Linked DNA regions of Aeoliella mucimassa. The protein of the gene in region 1 interacts with the protein of each later gene in a pairwise test. Links are inferred from orthologs where the notes say so. Each region holds a gene or a part of one and is shown on either strand. Other genes may lie near its edges.

What was found.
Region 2: the proteins of ligA (region 1) and leuS interact in binary tests that used the Escherichia coli proteins (3 or more experiments, as listed by UniProt). The link is inferred for Aeoliella mucimassa from one-to-one orthologs.

The regions. Positions count from the first base shown.
Region 1 is NZ_CP036278.1:5,123,883-5,131,824, reverse strand. Bases 2,530-5,482 are described here. They hold ligA (NAD-dependent DNA ligase LigA), read right to left. Parts: upstream 5,102-5,482; coding sequence 2,957-5,101; downstream 2,530-2,956. Other genes in these bases: Pan181_RS20050 (hypothetical protein), read right to left, coding at 5,429-5,482; Pan181_RS20060 (HAD family hydrolase), read right to left, coding at 2,530-2,926. Also shown: Pan181_RS20070 (hypothetical protein), read left to right, coding at 1-1,007; Pan181_RS20065 (DUF1207 domain-containing protein), read left to right, coding at 1,287-2,339; more of Pan181_RS20060, read right to left, coding at 2,333-2,529; more of Pan181_RS20050, read right to left, coding at 5,483-5,989; Pan181_RS20045 (hypothetical protein), read right to left, coding at 5,940-6,218; Pan181_RS20040 (ATP-binding cassette domain-containing protein), read left to right, coding at 6,302-7,942. UniProt on the Escherichia coli protein: DNA ligase that catalyzes the formation of phosphodiester linkages between 5'-phosphoryl and 3'-hydroxyl groups in double-stranded DNA using NAD as a coenzyme and as the energy source for the reaction.
Region 2 is NZ_CP036278.1:4,937,087-4,945,306, reverse strand. What follows is about bases 2,636-5,866. They hold leuS (leucine--tRNA ligase), read left to right. Parts: upstream 2,636-2,981; coding sequence 2,982-5,666; downstream 5,667-5,866. Other genes in these bases: Pan181_RS19345 (REP-associated tyrosine transposase), read left to right, coding at 5,728-5,866; Pan181_RS19355 (homoserine dehydrogenase), read right to left, coding at 2,636-2,761. Also shown: Pan181_RS19365 (cofactor-independent phosphoglycerate mutase), read right to left, coding at 1-938; Pan181_RS19360 (GxxExxY protein), read right to left, coding at 990-1,331; more of Pan181_RS19355, read right to left, coding at 1,439-2,635; more of Pan181_RS19345, read left to right, coding at 5,867-6,267; Pan181_RS19340 (IS110 family transposase), read left to right, coding at 6,525-7,478; Pan181_RS19335 (glucose-1-phosphate adenylyltransferase), read left to right, coding at 7,546-8,220.

The DNA.
Region 1 (7,942 bases):
CCCAAGAACCCAAGGCCCAATCGGTCCACGATTACCTGCTATATTCGCTAAGTCTCCCCGAACGAGCCCTCCGCAGCACGGTTGGCGTCGCCGGCGGGGTGGTACGCGAGGGGGCCAATCTGCTGGTGCCCCAGGCGTTTCGCAGTTCGAAAAGCTACGAGATTGTCGTTCAACAAGGCCTCGACTTTCTGACACGGGATATTGGTGGAGTTCGTTCATCACAGCCGGAAGGGGAATCGGAAGTAGTAGAGGACTTTGTCGCCAAGAAGGCGGTCGGTGGTTTCATTGAAATGGCGAGTCTGGCGACGTTGCACCTTTCGCCAGCGTTGTTGCTAGCCATTGTGAGCGATGTGGCTTACGGGTCGCAGACCTACCTGAAAGAGCTGGCGATTGAACTGAAACGCGAAGGGGTGATCGACGAGAATTCGACCATCGACCATGCGAATGACCTGCTCGACGCGATTCGCGAATCGTCGGCCGTAGGGGCTAAGGTGTTCGATACGCCGCCGCTGTCGGTCGACGGCATGACCGAAGCCATCCAAACCACCACTGCGGCGGTTCGCAAAATCGATCCCACCAAAGTACTGCCGGCAGCGGAAATCGAACGACTCTGGCGCGAGATGCATGAAGTCTCCCGCGGCGAGGAAGTCTCGCTGCTCGAAGTCTCTGGTGCCATGACGCTGCATACGTTGGATCGACTCGGTAAGGTAGGGCAGGGGGCTATTTCGGGATTCACCATCGCGGGTACGTTGCTCGATCGTCATGTAATTGACCACTACGAAACCGCGTTGACCGACATCCATCAGCGCGGTTACTACAACACGTTGGCCGAAGTCAGTCGGCCTTATATCTCGGCGGTCTGGGAGAACTTCTCCACCGACCGGCGGACCATCACTGAGGAGTTGCTCGACGGCACCTTAGTTGGCCAAGCGGCCAGCTCGGTGCGGCGGTGGTTCGGCATGAGTCCTGCGGCCGATACCCCTGAGAACACCCCTCCTGCAGTGTAGTTTTTTGCAGCTATCGGAAATTTCTGGCAGAATGTTCGGAAACTCCCATGGACAGCCGCCCGCAAAGTTTCCCCGTCTTGTCAGCGGCGGACCACAGGTCGCAACTTTTCTGTCGTCGTAAGTTGTTTGCGCAAAAAGGCTTACGTCTTTCGGGTTTTACTATTCTGCCGGAATTATAGATTCGCTACCCTTCGCGGCAGTCTCGCATTACCGGAACAGACGATACATACCTTACTACCTGTCATTAGCTCGCCAACCAACTCCGTTGGATTTGTTCTCGTGTCCACATCAATCGCTCAGCTCTGTCATCATCTTCGTTCCATCCTCGCGGTTGGTTTGACGCTGGTAATCTGTACGCTGACCGGCGGAGTGGCCAACGCCCAAACCTCAGCGGCAGTTGAGCAGTCGTTCGGATCTCAGCCAGGGCTCGGTTCGCACTCGCAGTTTGGTTCGCTTTCGCACATCCTGCCGACGCAGTGGATTTCGGACGAGCCAACCGGAGCGGTTGTTTCGGAACCCGAATTGGTGCTCGGCGATTACTCGAGCGGTTCCGGTTACTGCAATCCCAACTCTTGGGGTGAGCAGTTGATGCCCGATGGTCTGATCTATCGCAGCTACATGGCTGGTCCTCGTGAGTCGAAGTTTCAGTTGAATACGTTAGAGGAAACTGGCACCGGTCAAACTCTCTGGGACGTGATCCTGGGTGGTCGTCGTGGTGTCTGGCGTTATGGCTCTTTCGATACGTTGCATCCCGAGGGATGGCAGCTCGATATGGAAGGTGCCGCGCTGGTGCGATTAAACCTTGATAACGAACGGGATGTCGATTCCTCCGATTTTCGTTTCGGCGTGCCGCTTACCTATGGTTCTGGCAAGTGGCAAACCAAGTTTGGTTACTATCACTTGAGTTCTCACCTGGGCGACGAGTTGATTGTTCGTACGCCTGGTGCGACTCGTAAAAACTACGTTCGCGACGCGATCATCTTTGGTCTCTCCTACAACCCGACACCCTCCTGGCGACTGTATGGCGAAACGGCTTACGCCTTCTTCACCGCCGGCGGGGCCGAGCCGTGGGAGTTCCAATTCGGTGCCGAGTACGCCAAGCCGGGGGTTACCGGCCGGGCGGGGACGCCGTTCTTTGCGACCAATGGCCATCTGCGTCAGGAAATCGACTTCGGTGGAGACTACACCGCCCAGGTTGGTTGGCTGTGGCGGGGTGGTTCCGGCAGTCAGTTCCGTACAGGCTTCAACTTCCAGACTGGTCATAGCAACTACTATCAGTGGTACAACGAGTCGGAGAAGCAGTTCGGCTGGGCCATCTGGTACGACTATTGATCGCGAGCAGCGACCACCAATCGCACGTCGGTGTAGGTCATGCCGGCGGCCTTGGCGGCAACGATGCCTGGATCGCCATCTTCGAATACATGGCACTTCGTGGGATCGACTCCTAGTCGCCGAGCGGCTTCGAGAAACACTTCCGGCGACGGCTTCGGTGGAACCGGATCGCTGGCAGTCACCAGTACGGGAAACAAGTCGAGCACGCTGATCTGCTCCAGCGTAGCGGTCACCACATCGACCGGACCGCCCGACACCACGGCCATCGGCAGCTTGCCGAAGTAGCTCTGCGCGGTTGCCACGACTTCCTCAATCGGTTCAACCAACTCGATGTGCAAGCGGAAGCGATCTTCTTTCTCTTCGCTGATGGCCGGGGGATCGAGCGTTACTCCCCAGCAGTTATTGATGTCTTCCACGATCAAATCGGTCGGCACGCCAGCGTGCTTGTCGATGAACTCGCGAGGCAAATCGACCCCGTGGGCGGCCATGGTCTCGCGCCAGGCTGCGTAGTGCAGCGTCATCGTATCGGCCAGCGTTCCATCGCAATCAAACAACAGCGCTTCGGTATCGGAGGGGAAAGGTAGCATGAATCCTCTTTATGGGGTTCGTTGAAAGGGTTATTCAGTAATCAGTTTTTCGAAATCCGCCTCGCTCAACACCGGTACGCCCAGTGAGTTTGCTTTGTCCAGTTTGCTGCCCGCATTTTCGCCAGCTACCAAGTAGCTGGTCGACTTCGACACGCTGCTGCTAGCCTTGCCGCCATGCTGTACGATTAGCTCTTCGATTTCTTTTCGCGAGTATTTCGTCAGCGTTCCGGTGACCACCAACGATTTACCCGCCAGCGAGGTGCCGGCCGATCCGCTGGTTTCGGCCTCCGGCATCTCCAGCGAAACACCTACCTCGCGTAATTCGGCAATCACCGCGGCGCCGGTACTCGAGTGGAGGAACGTATGAATCGAGCGGGCGATCTCGGGCCCGATGCCCGACTCGTTTTCTCCGATTTTGAAGGTGGCAATCTCTTCTTCGCTCGCTTCCAGCAAACCATCTATTGTACGATAGTGCTCCGCAAGAATTCGAGAAGCGGTAGAGCCAACATGCCGAATACCGAGCGACGCCAAGGTGCGTGCGAGTCCCCGCTGTTTCGACGCGTCGATTGCGGCAAACAAGTTCTCGGCTTTCCGTGTGCCCATCCGTTCGAGGGCGAGCACGTCGTCGCGTCGTTCGTGTAACCGAAACACATCGCCGATCGTTTTCACGAGATCGGCTTCCATCAATTGCTCGATCACTTTAATGCCCATGCCGTCGATGTCCATTTGCCCACGGCCGGCGAAGTGGGCCAGGCGTTCGCGGAACTGTGCGGGGCACTCCGGATTCATGCAGTACCGTGCCGACTCGTCGAGCCCCGACAGCGGATCGGGCTTAGGGATGTCGGCTGGCTCTTCCGAGTTTTTCTCCGCTCGCTTGCGTTCGCGCTCCACGCGTGCCTCCCACGATTCGATGTCGTGAACGCGACGCTTGTCATACTCGATAGAAATGCTGCCGCCGCACTCGGGACAACACTCCGGAGCCACCGCAGGCTCGGCGGTCTTCGGGCGTTCGCTCTTAACCACCTCGACCACCTGCGGAATGATCTCGCCCGCTTTTTCGAGGATCACGGTATCGCCGATGTGGACGTCTTTGCCAAGCACCTCGCCCATGTTGTGCAGTGTTGCGTGCTGCACCGTGGTGCCAGCGACGAACACAGGTTCGAGCTTCGCCCGTGGGGTGAGTTTGCCTGTCTTGCCGACCTGCCATTGAATCTCGAGCAGCTTGGTAGTCGCCTGCTCGGCCGCGTACTTGTAAGCAATGCACCACCGTGGGAACCGGCTCGTGAAACCGAGTTCGTCCTGTAGATCGAATTGATCAACTTTTACGACCATGCCGTCGACCGCGTAAGGCAACGTATGTCGCGTGGTGTCGAACGCATCGATCACCTCCAACACTTCGTCGATACTGCTGGCGGTTCGAGCGTAGGGATTTGTGGGGAGTCCCCATTCGGCAACCTGCTCGTAAAACTCCGTGACGCTGGTCGCCGTGACACCATCGAGCTCGCCTCGCCCGTGCACGCAGAACTCCAACCGGCGCTTGGCGACGATCGTCGTATCGTGTCGTTTCAGCAGACCTGCGGTCGCGTTCCGCGGATTAGCTAGTTGCTGTTGTCCTTCCTCTTCGAGTTCTTCGTTCCACTTCTGGAACACCTGCCAGGGACAGTAGACCTCGCCGCGCACTTCGAGCACTGCAGGCGGGGGAGTGCTGCTGACATCCAGCGACAACGGAATCGAGCGAATCGTGCGGGCGTTCTGGGTGACATCGTCGCCTTGTTGGCCATCACCGCGGGTGGCAGCCAGCACCAGGTGTCCCTCTTCGTAACGCAGGCTGATGGCAACGCCATCGATCTTGGGATCGATCAAAAACCGGTCAACTTCCGGCGGTAGGCGATCGGCCCATTTGTGCAATTCGTCGGCCGCGTAACTGTTGTCGATCGAGTACATCGGTCGGGCGTGGGCGACCGTCTCGAACCCATCGATCGGGGTACCGGCTACCCGCTGCGTGGGGCTATCGTTCGTGAGCAGTTCGGGGTGCTCGGCTTCAAGCGATTTTAGTTCGTCGAGCAAGCGATCGTACTCGCGGTCGCTGATCGAAGGGGTCGCGTCGACATAGTAGCGGCGATCGTGCTCGCGAATCTCGTGGCGAAGTTTTTCGATGCGGTCGGCGGCGGACATGGCAGCAGAGTCCATTCGTGAGTCGGGAAAACCGGTTTTTGCCCCCAGGGGGAAAAGTGGGGGCAAAACGATTTAACGTAAGGTGTTTGATGGCAACAGGTTGCAGAACTGCCCCCGCCACCAAATCGCGGAAAAACGATTCGTGGGGGCAAAATAACTCTCGCTATTCTCGCCGGTGGTGAGAATCTTGCCCAGAGTACTTGGTGATCGAGCGTTCATGATTGGCGGTTTAGAAGGAGGTTTTTCCCTGTTGCGAGTTCTAGGCTGCTAAATAACCTCTCTATTAGATCAAAGTAGGTGGCCATTTTTAAGCAAAAAATGGGGAAATCAAACACCTAATTGGGTCCGCAATTCGGCTAGTTTTTCGTGCGTTCCGTGCCGCTCGCACCAAGAGGCGATATAGGGCCAGTCGAGCGTTTCGTGTTGGGTCGCCATCACGTTTTGGGCGTCGTCCCTGTCTTTGCCTCTGCCGGTTTTTTGTGACCAATTGAGTTTCGTGATGATTGTATCTTCCGGGGTCGCTACCCACGCACGTTCGTCGTACAGATCGATCGGTAGTCGACGTTGAAATCGAGCTTGGTCATGTGGATCATTGCTCAATTCGAAGATCTCGACCTTGAAGTCTGTATCATCCGCGGTTAGCAGCACACGCTTGGTAGCCGTAACCGACTCAAAGCCGAGTTGGGGGTCGAGGTGAATTTCGGGATGCGACTGGGCGATTTCTCGGGCCGCAGCGATGAATTCTGCTTCGACTACCAGGTCGATATCCTGAGTACCGCGAGGGACGCAGTAGAGATTCGTCGCGTAGGAGCCCACTAGCATGAACGAGTGGCCGTGCTTACTCAGCGAGGCGAGCACCTGCTTGACAATTTCCTCCGATTTGAGCATCTCGAGACTCCCATTTCTGAATACGAGCCAGCCGTTCGCGACGAAGCTCGCGAAGCTCCGCTTCCGATAGATCGGGATACTGCATTTTGAGCCCTTGGGTCATCAAATAGATGGCCCTTTCAAACAACTCGTGCCCAATGCGTACCCGCTCCTGCGGGGTCATTTGCTTGGCACGTTCGATGTCTCGCCAGTAGTCGGCGTCCATCTGGGTGTTTTCGGGAATCTTCATGGCTCGTATATTCTACCACATAGCCTGCTTGTCGGAAGTTGCAGGAATCCCCCCTACTTACCCCCATCCCCACGCGAATTTTTATGGCCCTTGCTGAATTACGTGACGTTACCATCGCTTATCGAGGGCCGGCGCTGCTGGATGAGGTAACCTGTCAGATTGAAACAGGACAGCGAATTGGCCTGCTGGGGCGGAACGGGGCGGGCAAGACCACACTGATGCGGATGCTCGCAGGCAACGTGCACCCCGATCATGGCGATGTGGTCATCGCCGCTGGCGCGAAGGTGGCCATCCTGGCGCAGGACGTGCCGCATCATTTGCAGGGGCCGATCACCCAAGTAGTGGCCGACAGCCTGGCCGAGCACGATCCGCACCTAGAAGAGTGGAATCGGCTGCCAAGGGTCGAGAAACTGCTCTCCCGCATGGGGCTCGATGGTGATCTGCTGGTCGAGAATCTCTCGTCCGGCATGAAGCGTCGGGTGTTGCTCGCCCAAACCCTGGTGGCCGAACCCGATTTGCTGCTGCTCGACGAACCTACCAACCATTTAGACATCGACGCGATTACCTGGCTCGAAGAGCTACTGCTCGGCTGGCCGACCACGCTGCTCTTCGTGACCCACGACCGGGCGTTCCTGCGGCGTCTGGCGACGCGTATTCTAGAGATCGACCGTGGCCGGATCTTCGACTGGTCGTGCGACTACGACACGTTCCTGGTCCGCAAAGAGCAAGCCCTGGCGGCCGAAGAGAAGCAGAACGCGCTATTCGACAAGCGGCTCGCCCAGGAGGAAGCCTGGATTCGCCAGGGCATCAAAGCGCGTCGCACCCGCAATGAAGGCCGGGTGCGAGCCTTGAAGGAGATGCGCAACGAGCGAGCCCAACGCCGCGAAAAGGTGGGCAAGTCGAAGCTCGAGATCCAATCGGCCCAGAAAAGCGGAGCCCTCGTCGCCGAGTTGGAAGAGGTAAGCTTTGCCTACGACGAGCGGCCGATCGTAAGTAACTTCTCGACCTCCGTGATGCGGGGCGACAAAATCGGCATCGTCGGGCCCAACGGAGCAGGTAAGAGTACCCTGCTCAAGCTGCTGCTCGGCAAGCTCGAGCCGCAATCGGGCGGGGTGAAGCTCGGCACCAAGGTGGATGTCGCTTACTTCGATCAGCTTCGCAACACCCTCGACGGCGAACAGACCGTGCAGGAGAACGTGGGCGAGGGGTCCGACAGCGTCGTGATCAACGGCAACAGCCGCCATGTGCTCGGCTACCTGCAGGATTTCCTGTTCACCCCCGACCGCGCCCGCACGCAGGTCAAGTTCCTTTCCGGCGGCGAGCAAAATCGCATTCTGCTGGCCAAGCTGTTCTCGAAGCCAGCCAACGTGGTGGTGATGGACGAACCAACGAACGATCTCGATTCCGAAACGCTCGAGATGCTCGAAGAACGACTCATGGAGTTCGATGGAACGCTGCTGGTGGTGAGCCACGACCGGGCGTTCCTGAACAACGTAGTGACGAGCGTGATTGCCTTCGAGCCCGACGGAGTCCGCGAGTACGTCGGCGGCTACGACGATTGGATTCGCCAACGCAAGTTCGATAAGCAGTCGCCGCAGGAGTCGAAACCGAAGGCCGAGAAGAAGGCCCCGGTGGAAACGAAACCGGCCGCGTCGACGGACAAGAAGAAGCTGTCGTACAAAGATCAGCGAGAACTCGAAATGCTGCCGGCTCGAATCGAGCAA
Region 2 (8,220 bases), 190 kb from region 1 along the record:
TGCGAGGCTTCGTCGGGAGCCTCGACATGCACGCAAACGATGTCGTACTTCGAGAGTGCGTTGATGGCGTAACGCCCCTTGGCGGCGTAGTCGGTATCGAGATAACCAGTCGCCCCAGGGACTTCGATGCGATCCCAACCCACCAGGGCCGCGATGCCCCGTAGTAGATCGACCGCGGTGATCATCGCCCCACGGGGACCGAACTTTTCGGTAAACGGCGTCAGGCTCGGAGCCCCGCCTTGTCCCCAGAGCCAAACGTTGGTTACCAAGCGACGACCGGCCGCCTGGCGATCCTTGTTCACCGGATGTCCGGCGAACACGCGAGTCGAAGCTTCCATCAACTCGACCAGCAGGTCGCTACCTGGCCCACGAGGGTAGGCCTCGGCGATGGTGAGGTCGGTCCAGTCGTGTGGGGCCTCGGTGCGAGTGTCGTAGTTGAAAGGAGCCGCGAGTTTGTCGCCTCGCCAGATGAGCAGGTTGCGGTAGCTCACACCTGGCACGAACTCGAGGGCACCTTGGAACTTGGGATTGCTGGCCACTTCGGCCTGCAGCGATTTCAACAACGCGGTCGACTCTTCGGTCGAAACGTGATCGGCCGTGAAGTCGACCATTACCGGGCCGTGGCCGAGATCCTCGACCGTGACCACGTTGCAGCGGATCGCCCAGTCGTTGGGGGCCAGCTCGATGCCCTGAGCAGCTGCTTCCATCGGTGCGCGGCCGGTGAAGTGCTCGAACGGGTTGTAACCAAGCAGGCTAAGGTTGCCGATCTCCGAGCCGGCTGGCAACTCGCGAGGAGTATGGCACGCCCGAGCGACCACGCCGGCTGTTGCGAGAGCGTCCATGTTCGGCGTGTTGGCTGCTTCGAGAGGCGTCTTACCACCGAGCGAAGCCTGAGCCTCATCGGCTGCCCCGTCGGGAATGATGATGATGTATTTCATGTGGGATTTCTTTAGAACCACAAAGACTCAAAGGACACAAAGAGAAGAGCCCTAGTGAATCATGCGTTTGATGCCATCTTTTATTAAGGAGACGTTGAAGTTGATAAGGAATCCAAGTCGAACGTTTGCAAGCTTCAAATAGGTTAACAGTTGTGCTTCGTGAATCGGAGCTAGTTGATCGACCGACTTAAGCTCAACGATTACACAGTCGCTTACTAGTAAGTCAATTCGTAATCCACCATCAATAGTAGTGCCTCGAAATTTTATCGGTAGATTCAACTGCCGCTTTAAACTAAGACCCATTCTAGTTAGCTCGATCGTCATGCACTTCTCGTACACCGATTCCAGTAGTCCGGGACCTAGCTCGCAGTGAACATTAAACGCTGCTTGCACAACTTGTTTAGCCACCAGTTCGACATCGTCGGGTAGTTTGCCGAGCCTAACCACGTTTCCCCCCTTTGTGATCTTTGTGCCTTAGTGGTTCACCCACCCAACCGAACTCAATCCCGCAGCCACATCCGTACGGGGGCGGTTCTTACGCTTTCGAGCGAGGCGATGGTTTGGCAGGCTTTCGCGGCGGCGGCTTCGGTGGTTTCGTGGGTCATGATCACCAGGGCGACTGGTTCGCCGGGCGAGGTCGACTCGTGCTGCAGTACTGAGGCGATTGAGATGCCGCTCTCGCCGAGGGCCTTGGTGATTTGGGCCAGGACGCCGGGGTGATCGTCGACATTCACCCGCAGGTAGAAGCGGCCGCGAGCGCCGGCGTAGTCGGCAGGCGATACGCGGGCAGGGCGGTTCGACCAGAGTTCGAGTGTCTGGAAGGTAAGCTTCGTGCGACCGACGGCCGTGTCGATCATATCGGCCACCACGGCGCTAGCGGTCGGCATCTGTCCGGCACCCGGCCCGTAGAACATCAACCGCCCGACCGCATCGGCATCCACGCGGACCGCGTTGAACGGCCCGTTCACTTCGGCCATGGGGCTGCCAGCCTTGAGCAACGTGGGCGAGACGTGCAGTTCGAGTCCATCGTCGACCAAGTCGGCCACGGCGAGCAGCTTGATCTTGTAGCCCATCTCGCTGGCGTATTCCACGTCGGCTACTTGCAGCTTGTCGATGCCGGTCCGCGGAATGTCCTTCCATTGGGCTCGGGCACCGAAGGCCAGGTGGGCGAGGATCGACAGCTTCTGCGCGGCGTCGGTGCCGTCGACGTCCATCGTGGGATCGGCTTCCGCGTAGCCCAGGCGTTGGGCTTCGGCCACGGCGGTGTTGTAGTCATCGCCATCCTGCATCTTCGAAAGGATGAAGTTGCTGGTGCCGTTGAGGATGCCATGCAGCGAAGTCACCTGGTTAGCGCTCAGGCATTGACCGATGTTGGCGATAATCGGGATACCGCCGGCTACCGAGGCCTCGAACGCGACACTGCGGCCAAGTTCGCGAGCGGCATCGAAGATCTCGGCTCCATGTTCGGCCAATAGTGCCTTGTTGGCGGTCACCACGTCTTTGCCCGCCTTGAGCAGCTTGAGCATGATGGTGCGGGCGGGCTCGATACCGCCGATCAGCTGGGCGACCACTTCGATGTCGGGATTGTTGATGACATCGTCCACATTGTCGGTCAGGATTCCGGATGGCAGCTCGCAATCGCGGGCCTTCTTCAGGTCGCGGACCACGGCTTTCTCGAGCCATAGCACCCGCCCTGCGTGCCGAGCGGTACGATCGCCATGGTCCAGTAACAACCGAGCGACCCCTGCGCCGACCGTGCCTAGTCCGATGATGCCAACTTTGGTTTTTTCCACGATGGGTTCCCGCTGATTGAGGACCGCTATCTAGCCCTGGGTGAACATGGGGGGGCAGGGTTGAGAGTACTGAATTATCCGAAGTTCTCCCTGCCTACCTTGGTTCGAAAACGACCTGTCATGGTAGTTTGCCATTTGCCGGAACGTCAACGCCCACGGCGGTTTGCGCTCACGTGGCGAACCGGTAGAATCAACGGTTTGTCCATGACTGTTCGACGATACTATTCCCCACCTTATATCTTCCACGCACATGCCCCGGTATAACCCCGCGACCATTGAGCCCAAGTGGCAAGCCTTCTGGGACGAGAACAAGACGTTTGCCGCACCGGCCAAACCCGCGGAAGGGCAGGCCAAGCTCTACGCCCTCGACATGTTCCCCTATCCCAGCGGAAACGGGTTGCACGTCGGACACCCCGAGGGCTATACGGCCACGGATATCACCTGTCGGGCCGCCCGCATGCAGGGCAAGGCAGTGATGCACCCGATGGGGTTCGACTCGTTCGGGTTGCCCGCGGAAGAGCATGCTATCAAAACCGGCGAGCATCCCCGCGTGCAGACCGAGCAGAACATTGCGACCTTCCGCCGACAGCTCAAGATGCTGGGCTTTAGCTACGACTGGGACCGCGAAATCGCGACCACCGACGTCGAGTACTTCCGTTGGACTCAGTGGATCTTCCTGAAACTGTACGATACCTGGTTCGACAAGGAGCAGCAGCGGGGCCGCTCAATTGGCGAACTCGAGGTGCCGGAGCACGTGATGGAGATGGGCGAGGACTTCGCCCGCACGTGGGTCGACGAGCAGCGGCTGGCCTTTCAAAGCTCGGCCCCGGTGAACTGGTGCCCGGCGCTCGGCACGGTGCTGGCCAACGAGGAAGTAATCGATGGCAAGAGCGAGCGGGGCGACCACCCGGTGGTCCGCATGCCGCTGCGGCAATGGATGCTCCGCATCACCGCCTACGCCGAACGGTTGGAAAAAGACCTGGAACTGCTCGACTGGTCCGAAGGCATCAAAGCCCTGCAACGTAACTGGATCGGCAAGAGCACCGGTGCCGAGGTCGACTTCTACGTCGGTACCGGCGAGTCATCGGGTGCCACTAGTTCTGTCAGTGCGGAGTACAAATCGTGGACCAAAACCCGCAGCGAAACCGGCTATCCCGAAAAGCCAACCGACGAGGTGCTCCGCATCTACACCACACGGCCCGACACGCTGTACGGTGCGACCTACATGGTGATCGCGCCGGAGCATCCCTACGTCGATCGCCTGACCACGGCCGACAACGCCAAAGCGGTAAATAAGTACTGCGAAGCGGCCGCGATGAAGAGCGACCTCGACCGCACCGAGCTGGCCAAGGAAAAAACCGGCGTCTTTACCGGCAGTTATGCCATCAACCCAGTGAATGGCGAGCCGGTGCCCATCTGGGTGGCCGACTACGTGCTCATCAGCTACGGCACCGGTGCCATCATGGCGGTGCCCGCGCACGATGAACGCGACTTTGAGTTCGCCCAGCAGTTTAACATTCCGATCAAGGCAGTTATCCAGCCGGGCGATCACGTGTCGGCCGAAGACGCGGCGAAGATCCTGGCTGGCGAGATGGTTTACACCGATCCGGGCATGGCCATCAACTCGAGCGACTACAACGGACTGAAGACCGAAGAGTTCAAGGCAAAGATCACTGCTTGGCTCGACGAGCAGGGGCTCGGTCGCCAGGCGGTGAACTACAAGCTCCGCGACTGGCTGTTCAGTCGCCAGCGGTTCTGGGGCGAGCCATTCCCCATCCTCCACGAGCTGGACGACGAGGGGAACAAGACTGGCCACATCATGGCGGTGCCAGAAGAGGACCTGCCAGTTGACCTGCCCCACCTCGACGACTTCAAGCCGCACGGTCGGCCCGAGCCTCCATTGGACAAAGCCCCCAACGAGTGGCTGTACCCAGTGATTGATGGCGTGAAGTACAAACGCGAGACCAACACCATGCCGCAGTGGGCGGGGAGCTGCTGGTACTACCTGCGGTACCTCGATCCCGAGAACACCGAGGCCCCAATCGATCCCGAGATCGAAAAGGCGTGGATGCCGGTCGACCTGTACGTCGGCGGTGCCGAGCACGCGGTGCTGCACCTGCTGTACGCCCGGTTCTGGCACAAGGTGCTCTACGACCGCGGAGTGGTCAGCGCACCCGAGCCATTCCAGAAGCTGGTGAATCAGGGAATGATCCTCGGTGAGAACAACGAGAAGATGTCGAAGAGCCGGGGCAACGTGATCAATCCGGACGACGTGGTCCAGGAATATGGGGCCGACTCGCTGCGGTTATATGAAATGTTCATGGGGCCCTTGGAAGCTACCAAGCCGTGGAGCATGCAAGGTGTCTCGGGCGTGTATAACTTCCTGGGTCGGGCCTGGCGACTGGTCGTCGACGAGCGGGCGGACGAGCTGGGACTGGCTCCGAGCATTACCGACGAGCCGGCCAATGAAGCCCAACTTCGCACGCTGCACAAAACCATCCAGGCGGTGACCGACGACATTGCCAATCTGTCGTTTAATACCGCGATTGCCCGCATGATGGAGTTCGTGAACTTCTTCACGAAGGAGAAGCAGGTACCGCGGACATGCGTCGAACCATTCGTGCTTTTGTTGTCGCCATTTGCCCCGCATATTGCCGAGGAGTTATGGCAGGTGTTGGGTCACGACGATACACTGGCCTATGAGCCTTGGCCGCAATTTGATGCCTCGCTTGCTAAAGACGAATCGATTGAGATTCCTGTGCAGGTAAATGGCAAAGTGAAGACCAAGGTTCAGGTCGCCCCGGATGCCGATAAAGAAGCAACCGAGTCGGCCGCCCGCGCCGACGCGAAAGTGGCGGAACTCATCGACGGTAAGGAGCTGGTAAAGCTGATCGTCGTGCCGGGCAAACTCGTCAATTTTGTGGTCAAAGGCTAGCTGCAATAAATTGTAGGAGGGCTCTCCGAGCCCGATAGCCAGAGTTTAGACCGATAAACCTATGAGCAACGAATCAACCAAAGGACGTAGTGCCAACCTCCGCAGAGGTCGTGTCTCGGTTGATTTCGCGGCATACCTTGTGACCAAAGTGGTTCACCATCGCATTGAGGTTTTGGGTAGACCCGAGGTTGCAGAAATACTGATCGATAGCTGGAATCACCTGCGATCAACCGATCGAATCAAGTTGTTTGCTTTTTGTGTGATGCCAGATCACTATCATCTGGCCTGTATGTTAATGCCTGGCGAAACATTGTCGCGAGTCATTGAAGACACTAACAAGTTTACAGCTCGGAAGATCAATCAGCTTGTTGGCAAATCCGGGCAATTCTGGCAGCAAGGCTTTTATGACCGAAACTGTCGTTCGCCGGAAGAATTGCACGAACGGTGTGTCTATATTGAGCACAATCCGGTGAGAGCCGGTTTGGTAAAATACGCAGAGCACTGGCCATTCAGTTCAGCTAGTCCAGATCGAAAAACCACCTTGGATCGAGAATGGTGGCCTGAAACGGGGGGGAATTCCAGTCACCCCCAAGGGGTTTGAATTGGCGAAACGTATCGGGCTCGGAGAGCCCTCCTTGTATCTTGCAGAAAGGTTGGTATCAATAACCGAGCCGTCTTCTGCGGAGTGAGCGCAGCGAACGTAGCAGAAGACGGCGGCCGCCGGTAGATCGTGCCCTCCTGGGTCCTCACGAGACCGAAATTGTAGCTGGATCGCCGGTCGGCCGCCTGTCGAAGTAGCCCGAACAGTCGCCGGAGCTGTCTCATCAACAAGCTCGTATAAGCAAGGAAGGGTAACCGATGGAAAACAGTTTGCAAAGTACTTGGATTGGGGTTGATGTTGCCAAGCGTCATTGGGACGTGGTCGTTGCCGGGCAAACCCAGGTGCATCACTTCCCTGCCGACCAAGAGGGATGCCAGCAACTTCAGCAGTTTCTCGCTCAGCATCAGGTAACCCATGCCTGCCTCGAAGCGACAGGAGGCTACGAACGAATGTTAGCCGACTTCCTTCGTGAGCAAGGGATCGTGGTGAGTATCGCCAACCCACGTCAGATTCGCGATTTCGCCCGTGCTCAAGGCCAGCTTGCCAAGACCGATCGTCTCGACGCGCTAGTGATCGCTCGTTATGCGGTACTGATGCAGCCCAAGAAGACCAAAAAACCCTCGGAAAACGAGCGGAAACTCGGTTCCCTCCGGACACGTCGGCAGCAAGTGAGCGATGCTCTGACGCGGGAGAAAAACCGGTTGGGTACACAGCACGATGACTTGGTGCGCCAGTCGATTGAAGAAGCCATTGACTTCTACCAACGACAGCTTGAACAGCTCGATCAACAGATCCAACAGCTATTACAAGCCGACGATCAGTTTCGAGAACGCTCGGCACTGCTGACCTCGGTGCCTGGCGTGGGGGCAACGACGGCCGCAGCCTTGATCGCTCACTTGCCAGAGTTGGGATCGCTTAATCGTGGCGAAGCGTCACGTCTTGCAGGCCTGGCACCGATTAACCGTGATAGCGGAACCTTGCGAGGCAAGCGGATGATTGGCGGCGGCCGAGCGGTCGTACGCAAGATGCTCTACATGCCCACTCTCGTCGCGACCAAGCATAACCGAGTCATTCGCGAGCACTACCAGCAGCTGCTGCAACGAGGCAAAGCCAAAATGATCGCCCTTACCGCCTGCATGCGAAAACTACTACTGATACTCAATGCCATGATTAAAACAAATTCCACCTGGAATGACCCCCGGGAGACTTGATTTTCAAGACAGTCGCTACAGCTTTTCGCTCAAAAACATGCGACTCTAGAATTACTAGGAAACAACCATGAGAAGCATCTCGGCAGTTATACTCGGGGGTGGTCGCGGCACGCGTCTGCAGCCACTCACCACGCATCGCTCGAAACCAGCAGTTCCGTTGGCCGGTAAGTATCGATTGATCGATATTCCGATTTCGAACTGCATTAACAGTGGTATTAATCGCTGCTACGTGCTTACGCAGTTCCTGTCGGTCAGCCTGCACAGCCACATTCGTGGTACGTACCGATTCGACGCCTTCAGCGGCGGGCTGGTCGAAATTCTGGCCGCTCAGCAAACGCTGGCCACCGACGACGATACCAGTTGGTACCAGGGTACCGCCGACGCGGTTCGCAAGAACCTGCGTTATTTTACCGACCATCATACTGATCATGTACTGATTCTCTCCGGCGATCAGCTGTACCGGATGGACTTCAGCGCCATGCTCAAGACGCACGAGGAGAGCGGTGCCGCGATCACCATCGCCGCCAAGCCGGTGCATCGTCACGAGGCCAAAGGCCTGGGCATCATGAAGGTCGACGAGTCGGGCCGCGTGATTGGGTTTGTGGAAAAGCCGACCACGAACGAACAGCTCGACGAAGTTGCCATGGACCCCGCTTGGGTCGACTCGCTCGGGGTTACTGCAGACGGCCGCGAGTGCATGGCCAGCATGGGTATCTACCTGTTCTCGGCCGACGTGCTGACC